Regions from separate parts of the Cerasibacillus sp. genome, predicted to be linked through region 1. Evidence: riboswitches for the same ligand, from Rfam matches in the RefSeq annotation. Region 1 holds a riboswitch; each other region holds the start of a gene.

The links. Region 1 has a riboswitch for thiamine pyrophosphate ahead of tenA (thiaminase II). Riboswitches for the same ligand answer to the same signal wherever they lie in the genome.
Region 2: it holds a riboswitch for thiamine pyrophosphate, as region 1 does, so the genes downstream of both, thiT (energy-coupled thiamine transporter ThiT) here and tenA (thiaminase II) in region 1, are expected to answer to the same signal.
Region 3: it holds a riboswitch for thiamine pyrophosphate, as region 1 does, so the genes downstream of both, VIG73_RS01695 (ABC transporter substrate-binding protein) here and tenA (thiaminase II) in region 1, are expected to answer to the same signal.

Annotation. Positions count from the first base shown of each region.
Region 1 is NZ_DATBTY010000052.1:1,284-7,966, forward strand. It holds gene adh (aldehyde dehydrogenase) at 339-1,859, opposite strand; TPP riboswitch at 2,037-2,140, shown strand; gene tenA (thiaminase II) at 2,252-2,923, shown strand; gene VIG73_RS09055 (ABC transporter ATP-binding protein) at 3,767-4,489, shown strand; gene VIG73_RS09060 (ABC transporter permease) at 4,486-5,598, shown strand; gene VIG73_RS09065 (TetR/AcrR family transcriptional regulator) at 5,611-6,273, shown strand; gene VIG73_RS09070 (hypothetical protein) at 6,544-6,683, opposite strand, start outside.
Region 2 is NZ_DATBTY010000062.1:4,482-11,164, reverse strand. It holds gene VIG73_RS10570 (hypothetical protein) at 1-52, opposite strand, end outside; gene VIG73_RS10565 (PadR family transcriptional regulator) at 415-750, shown strand; gene VIG73_RS10560 (HAAS domain-containing protein) at 781-1,530, shown strand; gene VIG73_RS10555 (YpjP family protein) at 1,647-2,273, opposite strand; gene VIG73_RS10550 (acetyl-CoA hydrolase/transferase family protein) at 2,429-3,712, opposite strand; gene VIG73_RS10545 (Hsp20/alpha crystallin family protein) at 4,029-4,478, shown strand; TPP riboswitch at 4,574-4,677, shown strand; gene thiT (energy-coupled thiamine transporter ThiT) at 4,762-5,352, shown strand; gene VIG73_RS10535 (hypothetical protein) at 5,533-5,718, shown strand; gene VIG73_RS10530 (DUF4430 domain-containing protein) at 5,906-6,673, shown strand.
Region 3 is NZ_DATBTY010000006.1:95,102-101,784, reverse strand. It holds gene VIG73_RS01710 (ABC transporter ATP-binding protein) at 1-415, opposite strand, end outside; gene VIG73_RS01705 (ABC transporter permease) at 396-1,181, opposite strand; gene VIG73_RS01700 (thiamine-binding protein) at 1,183-1,473, opposite strand; gene VIG73_RS01695 (ABC transporter substrate-binding protein) at 1,488-2,495, opposite strand; TPP riboswitch at 2,590-2,701, opposite strand; gene VIG73_RS01690 (ABC transporter ATP-binding protein) at 2,763-3,437, opposite strand; gene VIG73_RS01685 (hypothetical protein) at 3,412-5,952, opposite strand; gene VIG73_RS01680 (acyl-CoA dehydrogenase family protein) at 6,231-6,683, shown strand, end outside.

The DNA of each region.
Region 1 (6,683 bases):
GCCATCAGTGAAGTAACACTCCTTAATCTGTTTTTATGATATGCATTTAGAACATTAACAAGAAATACTTCAGCCGCAAGCGATAGATAATATACTGCGGGTACTTGAGAAACGTGTTTGAACGGTACTGTACTCGCTGATGAGCCTGCCATGAGTATTTAAGCATACTTCTCATGCGGTTTGGTATTCCTGGCAGACTCGTATGACATACATGAAACATTTTCAATACTGTTGTACCCGCTTAAAGACTTATCTAAGCATACTTAATCTACATTCCTTACGAATTGATATCCACAGGTGATATGCAATCGTTCTCAAAATGAAGACCAATAGTCAAATTAAAATAACCCCGTCGGTTCTTCACTATAACTGATAAGCAAGTTTTTCGTTTGTTGATAGTGGCTAAGCATAATTAAATGGTTTTCGCGTCCGATGCCTGATTTTTTATAGCCACCGAATGCGGCATGAGCTGGATATTGATGATACGTATTCGTCCACACACGGCCTGCTTGAATCCCACGCCCGAAACGATAGGCTTTATTAATATTTCGCGTCCAGACACCAGCACCGAGGCCATATAATGTGTCGTTCGCGATATCCATCGCTGAGTTTTCATCTTTAAACGTTGTGACAGATAGAACCGGGCCAAAAATCTCCTCTTGAAAAATCCGCATGTTATTATGCCCTTTAAAGATGGTCGGTTTGACATAATAGCCGCCACTTAGTTCACCTGCTAATTCATTCCTACTTCCACCAACTAATACTTCTGCGCCTTCTTCTTTTCCAATTTCCAAATAGGACATGATTTTTTCCATTTGTTCCATCGACGCTTGTGCACCCATCATTGTTTCGGTATCTAATGGATGACCGACTTTAATTTCTTTTACTCTTGCAATGGCTTTTTCCATAAAATCATCATAAATTGATTCTTGAATGAGCGCACGTGATGGACACGTACAAACTTCGCCTTGGTTTAACGCGAACATAACGAGTCCTTCGACTGCTTTATCTAAAAATCCGTCATCTTGATCCATCACATCATTGAAGAAAATATTTGGTGATTTGCCACCTAATTCAAGTGTAACTGGAATAATATTTTCGGATGCATATTGCATAATTAACCGACCTGTCGTTGTCTCACCAGTGAACGCCACTTTCGCAATACGACTATTTGTAGCTAAAGGTTTACCAGCTTCTAATCCGAATCCGTTCACTACATTCAGTACACCTGGAGGTAATAAATCACCGATTAACTCTAGAAAAACATGAATCGATGCTGGCGTTTGTTCAGCTGGTTTTAATACAACACAATTCCCCGCTGCGAGTGCTGGTGCAATTTTCCATGTAGCCATTAATAGCGGGAAGTTCCATGGAATAATTTGCCCAACAACACCGAGTGGTTCATGGAAATGATAGGCAACCGTATCATCATCAATTTGACTAATTGAACCTTCTTGGGCTCTAATCGCTCCAGCAAAATAACGGAAATGATCAATAGCTAGTGGTATATCCGCAGCTAATGTTTCCCGCACCGCTTTACCATTATCCCAAGTTTCCGCCACCGCTAACATATCGATGTTTTCTTCGATTCGATCTGCTATTTTGTTTAATATATTTGCCCTTTCAGCTGGTGATGTTTTTCCCCAGGCATCCTTTGCCTTATACGCCACATCCACCGCACGTTCCACATCTTCTTTCGTCGACCTGGCAATCTCACAAAACACCTCACCTGTCACAGGACTGACGTTTTCAAAATAGTTCCCTTTTACCGGTGGGACATATTCACCCCCTATAAAATTGTCATACCGCTCCTTAAACTGCACAACTGAACCTTTCGTATTTGGATTGACATATCTCATAAATAAAGCCTCCTCACATAAACGATTAGGTGTATCATGTCGTTTTCTTATGTAATCACGGGTTGCTATTTAAAAAAACATGATACCCCCTGATAACATGTTTATATTAAGTTTTTGAAAAATATTCATGATTTGACTCTTTTGATGAATATGATAGTCTAAGAGTGAAAGATATTTCGTTTCTACTAGGGGAGCCTGAAAAAGGCTGAGACTAATTAGGTTTAGGACCCTTGGAACCTGATCTGGTTAACACCAGCGGAGGGAAGTGGACGATTCGCCAAGCAATTAGTTGACTAGGTTAGACTCTTTTGGGGGTCTTTCGAGTCAATATTTAACTGCGAAATCACTTTCCTCCTCCAGAATCGGAAACGATAACAAGAGGAGGATTTTTTATGTCATTTTCACAACAATTAAAAGAAGCAACAAAGCACAGTTGGGAATTAAGTTTAAATCATCCATTTGTTCAAGGGATTGTAAAAGGTGATTTACCACTAGAAACATTTCGTTACTATATTTTACAAGACATCTATTATCTAAAGCATTACGGTAAAATTCATGCGTTTGCCGCAGCTCATGCCGATGATTTCGCTGTGTCAGCGATGCTTGCAGAAAAGGCAAAATTAACAGCTGAGGCAGAATTAACGGTTCATAAGCAACATGCGCAAATATTAAATATTACTGAAGAGGATTTGAAAAACTTCAAGCCTGCTCCAACGGCATACGCCTACACATCTCATATGTATCGGGCAGCCTTATCAGGTAGTTTAGCAGAAATTGTCGCCGCCATGTTACCTTGTTATTGGCTCTATGCTGACATCGGTCGTATCAATAAAGACGCCAAACCAAAGGAAGAAATCTATCAAAACTGGTTGGCAACATATGCCAGTGACTGGTTCCAAGAGTCCACACAAGAGCAGATTGACCTACTCGATGAATTAGCATTAGAAGCAAGTGAAAAGGAAAAGGAAAAAATAAAAGACCAATTCATTATCGCCAAAGAATATGAACTCGCCTTTTGGGAAATGTCATATACGTTTGAAAAATGGTTGTCTGAGAAAGACTAGAATTTCCGCAATGAAATTCACCCTCTATCGTGAGGGTGAATTTTTTTGGTTTTGCATCAGGTGGAGTGCCCTACTCATCGCGGGTGAGATCTTTTTCGCGAGTCCGCATTGGTTGCAGCGCTCTACTCGTTGCGGGTGAGACTTTTTTCTAGAGTTCGTATCGGGTGGAAAGCTCTACTCCACACGGATTTCGGTTTTCTTATGAGTTTGTAAGGAGTGGAGGGAGCTACTCCGCACGAATTTTAATTTTCTTATGAAACTGTAAGGAGTGAAAGGATCTACTCCACACAGATTTCGGTTTTCTTATGAAACTGTAAGGAGTAGAAGGCGATACTCCACACAGATTTCGGTTTTCTTATGAAACTGTAAGGAGTGGAGAGCTCTAATCCGCATGGTTTTCAATTTCCTCATGAGATTGTGACGAGTGGAGAGCTCTAATCAGCACGGATTTCGGTTTTCTTTTGAGATTGTAAGGAGTGGAGGGGGCTACTCCACACGGTTTTCAATTTTCTTATGAGTTTGTAAGGAGTGGTGGGGGCTACTCCGCACGGATTTTAGTTTTCTTATGAAACTGTAAGGAGTGAAAGGATCTACTCCACACGGATTTCGGTTTTCTTATGAGTTTGTAAGGAGTGGAAAGCTCTACCCCACACGGTTTTCAATTTTCTTATGAGTTTGTAACGAGTGAAGCGCACTAATCAGCATTTTATTCATCTTTCTAGTCTACTTGTAACCTGTGCTCCGCTTCATGAAGCCAAAATAATAAAATATTCATTGACAATTCCAGGACATCTTTTATAATCGAAGTGAGTAATCACTCATTATATGTGAGGAGGTCATGAAATGGGCATCTCAATAGACGTTAAGAATATTAGTAAGCGTTTTGGCAAAAAAGATGTGTTACAGGATATCGATTTAGAAGTTGCAGATGGTGAAATTTACGGGTTGATTGGTCCCTCGGGTTCTGGAAAAACAACCTTAGTGAAAATGATTGTTGGTATGGATCGGCCTTCTGCTGGAAGTGTTCGTTTGCTTGATAAAAAAGTACCTGACTTAACTGTATTGGAGAATATTGGCTATATGGCTCAGGCCGATGCCCTCTATACAGATTTAACTGGGAGGGAAAACTTACAATTTTTTTCTTCACTTTTTTCACTGAACAAAGCACAACAGAAAGAACGCATTACATATGTCAGTGACCTTGTCAACCTGACGACAGACTTACAGAAAAAGGTATCCACCTACTCTGGTGGGATGAAACGCAGATTATCCCTTGCGATTGCACTCATTCAAGATCCTCAGGTTATAATTTTAGATGAACCGACAGTTGGAATTGATCCAGAATTAAGGCAAACGATTTGGAAAGAATTAATGCGCTTAAAACATAGCGGCAAAACCATCTTACTAACGACACATATCATGGATGAAGCAGAAAAATGCGATCGTCTTTCGATGATACGTGATGGAAAAATCATCACATCTGGGTCACCAAAATCATTAAAATCCCAATATGACACAACGAATTTAGAGGATGTCTTTTTATTTGCGGGGAGGGAAAGTCAATGAGAGTATTCGCTTTAGCAAAAAGAATTGTAATCCAAATGCTTCGGGATAAACGCGCACTTGCTTTAATGATGATTGCACCGTTGTTTATTATCACGATTCTTCATTATTTATTTTCAAATGAAGACGTGACACCACGCGTTGGCGTAAGTCATACGAATGATTCATTTATCGAATACCTAAAAGAACAGGATGTCGATGTCGTTCAATACGATGAAAATATGAAGCTAAAGTCAACGATTGAGGATGATGAACTGGATGCGATGGTCACCATGGAAGATGATAATTATGTTATCATTTTAAAAAATGAACAAACGGGAACATCAAAAGCGATTGAAATGAAAGTGAAGCAATCGATTGCCAGCATACAAAAAGAAAAACAAACGAGTGAGCTCTCTTCCTTTATAGAGGAGATCAAACAAATGGCTCCACAACTTGCACAACTACCAACATTAGCTCCAGAAGACATCCCGGAAGTTGAAAAAGTTTATGTATATGGAGATGAAGAGACAACCTTTTTTGATCAATTGGCACCTATTTTTGTAAGCTTTTTCGTCTTTTTCTTCGTATTTATTATTTCTGGTATCGCTATTTTGCGGGAAAGAACATCTGGCACATTAGAGCGATTAGTTGCAACACCAATTAAGCGGCGTGATATTGTATTTGGTTATATACTCGGTTACGGTTTATTTGCTGTCATTCAAACTTTAATCGTCGTTTTTTATGCTATTCGTGTGCTAGATATTATTTTAATAGGTTCTATTTGGCATGTGATACTGATAAACCTGGTCATTGCTTTTGTCGCATTAACACTTGGTACATTACTTTCAGCTTTTGCTAATTCTGAATTTCAAATGATGCAATTTATTCCGCTCATCATTATCCCGCAAATTTTCTTTGCTGGAATCATACCTGTTGATACAATGGAAAATTGGCTCCAGTTCATTGCAAAATGTATGCCGATGTACTATGCTGGAAATGCCATTGTCGACGTGATGTATAAAGGATTGGGCTTTGAATATATCATAATAGAACTGTTCATTTTACTTGCGTTTGGATTTTCCTTTATGCTCTTAAATATCCTAGCATTAAAAAAATATCGACGTATTTAGTTGGAGGTAACAATGGAGCGTTTTGAATTAATTGTGCAAACACTTTTTGAATCGAATAATCTCACTGAGAAACAAGAGCAAATTTTAAAAGCAGCTGTACAATTATTTTCCGAAAAAGGATATGCTGCCACTTCAACAAGTGAAATCGCTAAACAGGCACAAGTGGCGGAAGGAACGATTTTTCGACATTATCGTACAAAGAAGGAATTATTGCTTGCTATTGTCGGACCTTTTATGGAAAAAATAGCTGACTCATATATTGTTAATGATTTAACCGATTTACTAAATAAAGATTACCAACGGCCTGAAGATTTGTTGTCTGCCATTATCGAAAATCGCCGTGATATCATCGTTCAATTTCTACCACTATTAAAAATTATTTTCCAAGAATTGCCGTTTCATCCGGAGTTACGTGAACATTTTTTACAACTCATTTCTGACAACATGTACCATCGGGTTGTAGAGGTTATTAATGATTATCAACAAAAAGGCATGTTAAAGAAGTTGCCACCCACTGCGATTGCTAAGTTTGCCATCACAAATATTCTCGGTCACTTATTTACTCGTTATGTTCTATTCCCTCATCTTGAATGGGATGATGTGCGGGATACAGAACAACTGATTCAGCTGATTATGAATGGAATAGGAAACAGTGATTCAAAAGTCGAATCATGATAAAAAATAAAAACACTGTCCTTAACGTGGTTCAAATCCTCGGGACAGTATTTTTATGTCTGTAGTAATCGAGAGGCATTCATCACGGGGATACATTAAGTACCCGCGGTTGCCTCACTGCGGGTACTGTTTTGACGTAAAGCTTGAGATGGTACCCGCGGAGCTGCCACCACCAGTACTTTGGAGCATAAATGCCCCGGAAAGTACCCGGGGCATGGTCCGCTCCCTCTCACTTTTCTAAAAATCATTTGCTGCGAATATTTTATTCAGTTACTCCCAATACGGCGGATTCTCTCCTTTATGCTCTGAAAGTATCATCGCCTCTCGATCGACTTCATAGGATAATCGCCAGTAACCATGTTCTTTACCTTTTTCCCATCTTTCGATAAAGTGAACGATGTATTTTTCTT
Region 2 (6,683 bases), on a different contig from region 1:
AGCATGTAACAGTTTGGTCATCATTTAATAAGATAGCTGTACCTTTCATCAATGTGATCACCATCCTTAGTTTTTGTGATGCAATATTATTATAACAAGCCTGTTATATAAAAGGAACCCATATGTGAATGATTTCACAAAAAAGTTAAATTTAACACATCTGTCATTTTTGTCATATATAAATGATTAGAATACGAAAGGACTAACCGCTTTCTTGACATGCATTACTAGTAAGGGAATTCCATTAAATCAATAAATATTTTATTAACCCTTGCATTACAAGAGTATGTATTTTATACTTAAAATAATAACTTGTAATGCAAGGCAATGAATATCGTTAATTTTCCTTTTCTTGTATTACAAGGTCATTTTTTAAATATATACCTTGCAATGCAATATAGCAAAAAGGAGGTGATGTACTTGTCGTCGACGCAAATGCTGAAAGGGATTATTGATGGGTGTGTCTTGGCAATCATTAAAGACAAAGAAGTTTATGGATATGAGCTTGCTGAGAAACTTGAAGCCTATGGGTTTGAATCGTTTAGTGAGGGAACGATTTACCCAATGCTTATGCGGATGCAGCGCGAGGAACTTGTAACAGCAACATTTAAAAAATCAACCGCCGGACCTCGCCGAAAGTATTATTCGCTCACACAAAAGGGAGAAGAAGAACTTCAGCAGTTTATCTATCGGTGGAAACAATTACAGCAAAGTGTCAATCAAGTGCTTCGTTTCGAATCAGATGATTAACTAACAATAACAAATAAGGAGTTGAAACAAATGACAAATCCGCAACTATCCAAGAAGAGTAATAAGTTTTTAGAAGACTTACGTGCTTATTTATTTGCAAAGGGAAAGAAGTTCGAGGAAATTAAAGAGATTACGAATGAACTAGAAATGCACTTACTAGAGGCTGAGAAAAATGGAAAACCGATTGAAAAAATTGTCGGAAACTCACCTGCCGAATATATGGAAATGATTTCAAAGGAAATGGACATCGATGTTTCTGGGTGGTTTAAATATATTTTACTGATCATCATCGGCTCTTTTACATTTAAAATTTTCAGCGATGTATCAAAAGGTGAACTGGCCTATTCGGTCTTTGAAATTGTTGGTCATATCGCTGATAGTATTCTATTTATTATTCTATTATTTGCAGCTGTGAAGTTCATATCAAAGAGACAGTTAAGTGATACTAAAGCGATTCTCATTGTCACTCCAATTATTCTTATTGAGATGGGGATTTTCGTAGGCATTATTTACTTTAATAATCGAATTGATTCTCCGATGATTCATTTCGGCGAAACAGGCACGTGGCTTGCAGTCGCACTTTCTGCCATTCTAATAATCGGTATGACTCTATGGGCGAAGACAAGTGTGCTCGTTGTTGTTTTACTATTACTCTTCTTACCAGATTATTTATTAAGTTTTACATCGTTACAGCTAGAAATGCAACTCATCATTAGTCTTCTCATCACATACGGTGGAATTGCTCTTTATCTTTGGCTTGTTTTTCCCAAAGAAAAATAAAAAACTCGCATGACAATCCTTCTTATTTACCCGTAAAAGAATGTCATGCCAGTTATATGAAAGGAATAAAACCAGATGGCTCTTACCCGGGAGTCATCGTGGTTTTATTTTTGAATTTAAGACATCCACTTAGGTGGAATGTTTTTATCCCAGTAGATTTCACCAATATCATGATGTGTTTCAAATTGATCGTCACTTAAATGATAATGGAAATTAAACCAATAACCTTCTAATGGACGATTTTCACGGCGAACATGAAAGCGTACAAGATCTGATTGATTCCTCACATCATACACATTAAAAATACGCTCTCCAAACCCATGAGCTGGTTCTTCAGTAATCGCATAGTAAGCTAGTTCATCCTCATCAGCTCTATCAATAACCGCTTCTATGACATCTTCAATAACTGGTAATATGTCCGTTGTAAACTCATCTTCTACACGATCAATCATGCGCGGACCAAATTTCATGAAGGCTTGTTCTTTCGCACCTTCTGTCAGGTGTTCAAGATAAGTTTCTCTTGCCGTCGGTCTATCTTCCAGAGTCGGTTGACTCCGCCGCTCATCTCGTATCTCATGCTCAACAACGGCTACCGCTGATTGTTGTTCATCGATATTTGATTTTTCCGAAATGGCGTCTTTACTTTCATCAGCATCTAATGTTAATGCAATTGGGGGAATGTAAAGCCCCAAAGTCATGACTGCTACGAAAGCAACGACTATCTTACGCAACCATAGTTTCATAGAATTACCCTCTTTACATTGGACTATGTGTCATGGTGCCTGTTCTGTTATGATAATATCATTTTAACATGAACAATGCTTAGCGTCTATATAACGAAGTGCTCTTCACATTATTTTTAAAAAACCCCGGACAGCTTTCGTCCAGGGTAAATATTTTATACTAAGTAGCCCATTTTCTTCGCTTCAAACTCTAGTTCCTCCCTAAACTTAGGATGTGCAATGCGAATTAATTCTTTCGTACGTTCGCGAATTGTTTTTCCACGTAAGCGAGCCACACCGTATTCAGTTACAATATAGTCGACATCATTTTTCGAAGTTGTCACAGGTGTTCCTGGCAGTAAAGTCGGAACAATTTTTGAAATGGTATCTTTTTTTACACTTGAATGTAATGTTAAAATACCCTTTGAATTTTCAGCGAGATGTGAAGCAATTTGGAAGTCAGCTTGCCCACCTGAAGAAGACCAATATGTGCCGCCAATCATCTCTGAGTTCACTTGGCCAAGGAAATCAACTTCAACAGCCGCATTCACTGTGACTAAGTTTTTCATTTTAGACAAATCGACAACATTATTCGTTTTATTGACTGGTAACATATAAATATCTTCATTCTCATGGATAAAATCATATAAACGCTGCGAGCCGAATGCAAATGTAGCTGTTAACTTCCCTTTCTTAAATAGATTATTCTCATTAGTAATGGCGCCTGCTTCATATAGATCAATAATTTTCTCCGGTATCATTTCCGTATGCACAGATAAATTTCGGTGTGATGTCAACTGTTCGATGATCGCATTTGGAATAGAACCGAATCCGATTTGAATGGTATCGCCATCTTCAATGAGCTCTGCTACATATTCACCAATGATTCGGTCTTTTTCTGATACTCTTAAATCAGGTGATGCAGGGATTGGCTCATGATTTTCGATTAATGCGCTTACATCAGAGATATGAACACGATTCTCTCCATATGTACGTGGCATATGTTCATTCACTTCTAAAATAATGTTTTTAGCGTAAGGAAAGACAGTTGCTACATAGTCACAGTTAGTTCCCATTGAAAAATAACCTTCGTCATCCATCGGTGAAACGACTGCCATCGCGACTTGATTATTTGTAAACTGATTTAGTAATTTAGGCATATCGGAAAAGTGGTTTGGTAAAATATCAATTTTTCCTTCTTTGAATGCTTTTCTTTCTGATGCCCCTAAAAAAGTACTAATAATTTGAAGTTTTTCTGGTTCAACATCGATTACATCACGAGTTGAAAACATTTGAATTAAACGGTTTCCTGAGAGGCCTTCATGTGATTCTAATTGTTTCATTAATTTGTAAGGCTCTCCGGCTAATATCGGTGTAATAATGTCGTCTCCAGGCTGAATGAATGAAACCGCTTCCTCGATAGAGCAAAGTTTTTCATTGTATAATTTTTGCAAGTCCATATTGCTTATCCCCCTTTTTGAATTAAGTTACCCTAACCTCTTAGATCATTCTGAACTATTCATTGCTGAAGTGTTAAAATGTTAATAATCTTAGCGACAATTCATGCTATACAACAGCAAAAACAGCATCTGTATATACTTTACAAAATAAAATGTTATCTGTCATCCATATTGAATTTTTTGTCGAAGAATGTTGAATTTTACAATGAAGTGAACTATGACATTTAATTGAAAAATGATATAACGAACCAAATAACATGAAAAAACAAGGTATAATAATAAGTGAGAGATACACAAAAAGAAGGAGGAAATTCATATGTTTGACTTAAAGCCATTTAAAAGAAAAGATGACGAGCTGGATTTATTCGAACGCATGTTAAAGTCCTTCAATGAAGTATTTGATCGAGAAGGAATTGCACCATTAAATGGGAATTTCAATTCTTTTCGTACTGATGTCAGAGAAACGGAAGATGCTTATTATGTGGAAGCGGAACTTCCAGGATTTGACAAAAATGATATTACCATTCAAGTAGACGATAATTATTTAACAATTCATGCGAAACGTGAGGAAGAAGAAGAAACGAAAGATAAGCAAGATAAAATTATTCGTCAAGAGCGTCACTACGGAGAGTTTATTCGACGCTTTTATGTCGATAATATTGATGAAGATAAAATTAAAGCTAAATTAAAACGAGGCGTCTTAAAAATAAAACTACCTAAATTAGATCCGAAAACGCCAGAATCAAGACGAATTGATATTCTTTAATCATATTTAAACCATGCCAAAACTATAGGTGGCATGGTTTTTTTGCTTTTAAAACGGACATATATTTGTTATGATGGGATGGAAATGAATAATGAAGTGACCACAAGGGGAGCTTTTCGCTGAGATTGAACGTTCATGCGTTCTAACCCTTCGAACCTGTCTAGTTAGTACTAACGTAGGGATGTGGTGAAATAATGCGGAATGAAGGTATGTATGAGTATGCCATCTTTCCTATTTCACGATGTCTCCCTCAGTGGTACACCATTAGAGGAGGCATTTTTTTATGAAACGATTTGATTTAGAAACATTATTAGAGATAGCGATTTTCGCTGGATTTGCGATGGTACTCGATTTATTCCCATCATTTAAACCAAATCCATCGATTTCCATCTCATTTGCTATGGTCCCGATTTTTATTATTGCTTTTCGCAGAGGCTTTCTTGCCGCGACGATATCCGGGTTTTTATGGGGGGTTTTGCAAATTGCAACAGGTGATGCCTGGATTTTAACCCCTACACAAGCATTTATTGAATACTTTATTGCCTTTACATGTATCGGATTTGCCGGGCTGTTTTCAGGTATAATTAAAAGTAGTTTAAAAGATAAAAAAATGGGGACAGCAATTGTATGGATTGTCGTTGCAACATTTGTCGGTGGTGCAGCTCGTTATTTCTGGCATTTTGTTGCCGGTGTCATCTTCTTTAAAAAGTACGCCATTGAAGCAGGAAAAACACCTGTCATCTTCTCGTTAACGATGAACGGGATTACGTTCCTTGGCGCTTCGGTTCTTTGTGCCATTATATTAGTCTTACTGATTAAAAAAGCACCACAACTAGTTACAGTAGCATCTCAGAGAAGACAACAAGCCGCATAATATTTCATTAAGGTGGGAAAAATCTCCCACCTTTTTTTTGCAATTAATAAGACAGATTGATAATTATTTTTCATTGAAGTATATTGACAATCGCATTTAATCAGGATACTATTGGTAATGATATTTTTGAATTATCCAAAAGATTTATAGTGATCACTAGAAAAAGCTTGAGGGTGAAAAATGAGTCAACCGTCAATGAAATTTTATACAAATCGACATATGAATATCGCCGGCTCTGTTAAGGTAACAACAAATATTTTAAAAGTATACCGTCCAAATCAGCGTCCCATTTCTATCAATTTAACACTACTTCATCAACAAGGAAGTAAATTTAAAGAAAGCCTCTCGCGAAATCTAGCATCATAACATCAAACAACTTCATTCGATTTTTTTTACCCTATCAATAATTAATTTCCTAAACTTATTTAAATATGAACGGGTTTGTCCAAGAATGATTTCCAAGGCAAACTCATTTTTTTATTTTCTTAAGGAGTTGAAGAACAAGTGCATACACTCTATTCTAGAGGTATGATCAAGAAAATGAGGGATTCTTATGCGTATAAGATTAATATTAATTTTTATACTAATGATCATTTTGAATGGCTGTGCTGATTCATTACAAAAGCCGAGTGGGCTCGATTTTTCAGCTACCAATCATTCAGAACATCATACAGCTTTACAAATAAAACCGAGTTTTACAATTACTAAAGCGGACGATCAACCTAAAAAACACCATGAAGATAAAATTGAAACTAAACCAAAGCGGGAAGAAACGTCACAACAAACCGTCGTAAAAGAGAAAAACGATGCAGACGCTCTGCCAGTGCAGGAATCAAAACAAACGACTAAAAAAACAGAAACAAAACAAGGCAATTTGCCAACTAAACAAGTACAACAAAATCAAACAGCACAAAAGAAAACAAAAAAACCGAAGCAGACGCCACGAAACGAACAAAAAAATGATACCAAATCAGATGATAGCATTGGAACTGTGACAATGGTCATCAAAATTTCAAATGACAATATCCCGTTAGCTCATACAAATGTCACTATTTATAAAAATGATACTGCCTTAGATGCTTTATTACATATCACAAAGGACAGAAATATTCAACGTGATATATCTGGAAAGGGATCGACCGCTTATATTAGGGGCATTGCTAACGTCTATGAAATGGACCACGGACCTGGAAGTGGTTGGATGTTCCGAGTTAATGGTGTATTTGCCCACCAAAGTGCCGGGGCGATTAAAGTGTCGCCTGGGGATCATATTGAGTGGCTCTACACGAAAGACTTAGGCAAAGATATTGGCGCCCGGTGAGACTTACCAC
Region 3 (6,683 bases), on a different contig from region 1:
TAAAAGAGACACGCTGTTGCATTCCACCTGATAGCTCATATGGATAATGATTTTCATAACCTTTTAGACCCGCACGTTCAATCATTTGCAGAGCTATTTTTTTATCATATGGACCATGAAGTTCAGCACCAAGGACGACATTTTTTAAAATACTTCGCCATGGGAGTAGTGCTGGTGATTGTGGCATATAACTTATCGAACCACGACGTCCATTTATTTTTACTTCATCTAAATAAATGTCTCCATTATCAGGAAGACTAATGCCACCAATTAAACGAAATAATGTGCTTTTACCACTACCAGACGGACCAAGTATTGATACGAATTCGCCATCATTTACTGTTAAGGATAGGTTCTTTAATACAGCATGATTTCCGAATGATTTATTGATTTGTTTAATGACTAAATGACTCATGGGCATTCCCTTCTTCTATTGGTTTCCAACGGACGAGCTTTTTTTCGATATAAACGATAAGACCAAAGAATAATAAACTTAAAATAATCACTAAGAAAATGGCGACAAATACCCGATCTGTCCGAAAAGAAGATGATGCTAGTGTCATATAAACACCAATCCCTTTATTTGCACCTAACCATTCAGAAATAACTGCTCCCATGACACTATAAGTAGCCGATATTTTCAAACCAGAAAAAACAGCTGGTAAAGCATGTGGCCATTCAAGCTTCCTAAAAATTTGTAACTTAGAAGCACCCGCCATTTGCATATAATGGAGCCAATCACGATTCGTCTGTCTAAATCCATCTAACGCAGCAATTGTAATTGGAAAAAAGCAGACAAGTGTAATAATAATTACTTTCGGTAACATCCCGAAACCAAACCAAATAATAAGTAAGGGAGCAGAAACAATGACAGGAATATTTTGCGATATAATGAGTACAGGATAAAAAGCCTCCCGCATAAACGGAATGAGATGCAATGATATAGCGACAACAATTCCGACACTTGAACCGACTAAAAATCCAATAATTGCTAATTGCACGGTTGATGAAATATGTTTAGAATACTGATTCCAACCAGTTAATGCTTCATCCACTATATCGCTCGGTGGTGGTAAGAGCCATGTTGGTATTTCGAATGTTTGACAAGCGACTTCCCAGCCGATGATGAAAAGGATGATGACCAATAATGGTCGCCATCCTTTATTTATTAATTGCTTCATATTATCGATACTTCTCCGTCAATTTATCCATTGAAGCACCACTTGGTTCATATAATATTTTCACTTGTGAAATCACATTCGAACTACCCAGTTCCACCATTTTTTCATTCATACGTTCGACAATCGCTAACAATTCGCTTAAATTACCTTCCATCGTTGTTTCAAGTGGATTCACTTGATATTTAACACCAGATTGTTCAATGACCTCAATAGCTGCATCAACATATGGAATGACATCTTCACCATTTTTCGTCTTTGGTATAATTTGTATACTTATAAGTGCGTTTGCCATGATGGACACCTCTTTTATTTTGGTAAAAATTCATTTGTAAATGCTTTATCACTATCTAATTCTTTATCAAGTAAATCATTTTCCAGCATCCACTCTGCATAGTTTTCCCATACTTCTAGTTTTTGTTCGCCCCAACGCTCAGCATCATCTTGATATTTATCTTTTAGCCACTCTTGGCTAGCTTTTACTAAATCTGCGTCAAGATCTGGTACCGCATCGATTAAAATATTTGCCGCTGCTTCAGGGTCTTCTATCGCAAATTCATATCCTTTAGATACGGCACTTAAAAACTTTTCTACTGTTTCTGGATTTTTTTCAATTTGTTCTTCACTTGTAGCGAGAACAGGTGTGTAATAATCGAGCTTATCCGAGAAATCAGTTAAATAGAGCATGTCTAATTCTTCCTCACGCAATTCAGCTTCAATTCCTGTCCATCCATAGAAGATCCAAGCAAAATCAATATCACGTGTAACAGCAGTGAAATAATCCGCTGTACCGATATTAACGATGTTTAACTTATCAATATTGCCACCGTCTTGTTTCATCAATGTTGATAAGACAGCTTCTTCTACAGGTGAGCCCCAGCCACCATATGTTTTACCTTCAAAATCTTTCGGTGATTTTATATTTTTATCAACCGGTGCGGCAAAACCTGATGTATTATGTTGAATGATTGCTGCAATCGAAACAAGTGGGATATCTTGAACTCTTGCTTCTGTAATACTCTCCTGGTTACTAATTCCAAAATCAGCTTGTCCCGATGCAATCAGTTGGTCAGCTCCAGCTTCACCTGGCAACATAATCTCTACTTCTAAGCCTTCTTCTTGAAAGTAACCTTTTTCCTGAGCGACATATAGACCTGTATGATTTGTATTCGGTGTCCAATCTAAAACAACTTTTACTGCTGTTAATTCATCTTTCTTCTTGTTTGATTCATCAGATGTTTTTTCTTTTGTATCATTATTACCACAAGCTGTCATAATAAGTAATACAGTGATGAGTATAGCTAGTAGTCTCTTCATGTTAATCTCCCTTTTTTCGATTCAGTCGTAGGGAATGATACGAATTCATAAAAAAAGCCCTAGAAAATCTAGGGGCATGAACACATATATAGACATAGTTGTGTCACATGTTCCCTTCGCTGGTATTAACCAGATCAGGTTCAAAGAGTTAGTATCTTACGGATACAATCTCAACCAGCAAAACACTGGTACCCCTACAATGAATCTTTTATTTGTCTTCATCATAACTATGCCATATCGACGATTAAATTTCAAGATGAAGCTTCTTCAATTCATTATACGATCCACGATTTCGCCATTTCTTAGTTCAAATTGGAAATTACCATGTTTTGTCAGTTCTAAATCATGTGTGACAAGGACAATCGTTGCGCCTTTTTTATGGATATCTTGTAAAATAGCCATAATCTGATCACGATTTTTAAGATCTAGGTTTCCTGTTGGTTCGTCACATAATATGAGCTGTGGGTCATTCATCAAGGCCCTAGCAATGGCTGTTCGTTGTTTTTCTCCACCAGATAATTGTGATGGCATATGATTTTTCCTATTCGTAAGGCCAACCATGTCAAGCAATTGTTCCGCCTTTTCTTTGACAACAGCTTTCGATTCGTATGGTAATAAAGGAATCATCACATTCGTAAGCACATCGAACTGATCAAACAGTTGAAAGTCCTGAAAAATATAGCCGATATATTTCCGACGAAAAGAGCGACGTTCTGCTTCAAGTGCTGTCATCGCATCAAGTTCGCCAATTATCACTTGTCCACGATCCGCTTGCTCAATAGCTGATAAAAGTCGCAGTAATGTTGTTTTACCAGAACCGGATGGACCAGTTATCGTAAGCCAACTCCCAGATGCAACGGTAAAATCAATTTCTTTTAAAACGTTAATTGTTTCGACACCTGTTTCATATGATTTATTAACATGATGAAGCTTGATGTCCAATTGTAGCACCTCCTTTTACTTGTGTTCGATGTAATGAATAAATCGAACCGCCAATAGTCACAGCCAAAATGAATAAAAATCCAATGATTCCTGATATAAATGCTATTAGCGTCGTCTCAATAAATATGAACATAATGATAGAGCTTACAATCCACCCGAAACCTATCGATAATCCAGCCCATATAAGCACTTCTTTTATAAAATAGTTTCGGATTGCTTTTTTCTCCCAACCGAGATATAGAAAAAGCTTAATTTCTGACTGACGTGTTTCCCACATACGGCTAAGTGATTGATAGACTGTTGTTAAACTTAACACGTACAATAGGACGATAACAAGGTAAAATAACCCCTCAACTTCGCCATGTACATAAGCACCAAGTCTTGTGAGTGTCGTATTTGCGACCGTTTGTATTAAGAAGAATGGTAGAAAACATGTCAAAAGCGTCATTAAAAACAACTGAATACATGCGGCAATAATGCTTGATTTATAAAAACGAATATTTTGCATAACGACCGTTTTACCTTGTTTCTTAGGATGTCGTATTTTCTTTTTCTGTACGAAGCTGGCTAATAAAAGTAAAAGTAGAAAGATAATACTAATCACAGCTGATAAAATAAGTGGTAACCAGTCATTGATATACATACCATAAACGGTAAAACCAATCATCACGAGAGTAATAGGAATGCCTAACATCGTTATCCATTCTTTATAGCGAACCCGGCGGATAAGTTTTTCTGACCAACCGAGTTGTGCTAGCAATTGTTCATCTCTTTGACGGTCTACAAGTAAATTAGAAAATGAATAACCGACAAATGTAAGTGCTACCAAACCATATAATAAAGTTAAAAGCACTTGAAGCGCATTCCAACTCGATATGACCGTATCTGCTGCTCCTAACGTCGTAAACATTTGAACAACTTTACCAATTCCTTCAACATCAACGGTGAGGTCTTGAAGTGATGCCCCTGCTACAATATCAACCGTAAAACCAGCTTCTTCCCATTCATCTGCTAACTCACGAATAAGTGTTGCCGCTCGTTTATCATAGCCAGTAATTCCGGCAACTTTAACTCGAATCGCGTCAATCGGAGCCTCACCTTTTATTTTCTCCGCCCAATCAATCGAAATCAGTCCGTGTGCAGGTGTCGTTATAAAACTTCCCGGCACAGCTGATGGATGAAGTTTCACTGATGAATCTGTTGCCAAATATGGCATATCACGCCCATAAATACCTAAAGGGGAAGACGCTAACATATCTTGGTTTTCTTCAATTGAAAAGAATCCTACATGAGAAAATTCAAATGCATCATCTTCATTTAGTGGAATATTTGCATCATCAACTTCAAAAAATTCCACTTCTGTCATCTTTCTATAAATCGGCGCGCCATAATTCTCATCGATTCCCATCTGATTAATGCTCAGATTCTTGTTATCTACCATGTTATAAACGACTGGGTCAAGCTGATAGCCAATGCGTTGTCCAAATTTCCTATAAAATCCACTTAAATACCCTTCGCCCTTTCCCGTACCATCATCTGCGACAAGTTTCTTTTCCTTATTAACAAAAAAAGGGTAATCTTCAAAAGGAGAAGGACCATCATGGGCATGAAATACATAGACTTCATTGTTGTGCATACGTTTTTTACGAATATACTCATCCAAAAATTGCTCATAATCGGCAGGCATTTCGACTAATGTACGAATGGCAAGCCCATCCTTATGTTTACTTTTCCACTCTCTTAACTCTTCTTCTGTCGGTTTAAGTAAGTCATCGATTGTCAGTTTAATCGTATTGGGTACCGAGACATCTTTCAAGCTCAGCACTGGGATAGCCAGCTTTCCACTTTTATAAGCCCGATGATTACGAGCCATTCCTTCAAGTAAGCTTAAATCATCATTCACTAATCTCCCTTCCTCTTCTGAATCAATCGCTACTACTTGATGATAAGAAGGTGGAAAAGCAAAAAGTGCCGCAACATGATCGAGATAGTTGTTTCCTACTTCAAAAGATGAAGGATACCAAAGTAAATCTAAATCTTCATCATCGAAGTCATCGATAAAATCATAAACAAAGGTATCTTCGTTATATGTATAAGTATTTAATCCATCACTCGTCTCGTAGTTGACTTCATAGTATTTCAATGTTTCCGTTTTTTCAAGCATCCAGGAACGTAATCTTGCGGTAAACAAGCCAATTGAAGCAACAGGAGCCGCAATATCAACTTGTGGGTGGTTTTTTATTTCTTTCCACTGGTCTATCGTTATACCACCGCTTCCGATTCCAAGATAGTTTTCTTCAATTAAACCAAGTTGCTTTTCGAGATTGGTTCGGGCCTGTGGCGGTCTTATCAAGATATCATATGTGCCCCGAGAAAAGGCCGTAATATCTTGTTTTACTTGTTGTTTTGCATCAGCTAGCGTTGATAATGTGTAAGAAACGGTGCTTATGACAAGCATAAGCACAGTAACCATGATGATAATCGTTCTTTTCGTAAATAAACGAATCCCTTTCATAAATCATCACCTTTATTCTATCGACTCTTTTTCACCTTTACTTACATTGTACTTAGCAATCATTTTATTGAATTATCTTAGGAGAATAATTTTTGCGTTTAGTGGAATAATTTGCCTATATATTAATATTCGATAATATATGTCGAAAATCCTTCTTAATTGATATTTTTTGTGAAGTTCTCTATCTAACTATTACTTATTCATCCCCATAACCTATAATAAGAAGGTAATCATTTGCTATAATAAAAGAAACCAATTCATAAAGGATGAATCATCATATGTCACTATTAAACAGAGAAACCGTTCAATGGATTAGAAATGAAATGAATCAGCATCATGATCAAACATCAATCCCAAACACTGTCCTTTCATATATGATAGACAACCAATTATTTAAACTGATTGTTCCTAAGTCCCTCGGTGGAAAAGCACTTGAATTACCTGAAGCTGTTCGCGTCTTTCAAGATGCCTCCTATGTCGATGGAAGTTTTGGCTGGCTCGTTACAGTCGGTTCAGGCGGAGGGATGTTTACTAGTAACTTCACCCAAGAAGCTGCAGAAACTTATTATAAACCGAAAGATGCAGTCATCGCTGGGAGTGGATTTCCAGCCGGCATCGCTGAACGTACAGACGGAGGCTATACTATTAACGGAGAATGGTTTTATTGTAGTGGTGCTGATTACGCTTCGATTTTCACGGCTACTTGTCAAGTAAAAGATGAATCGAAGCTC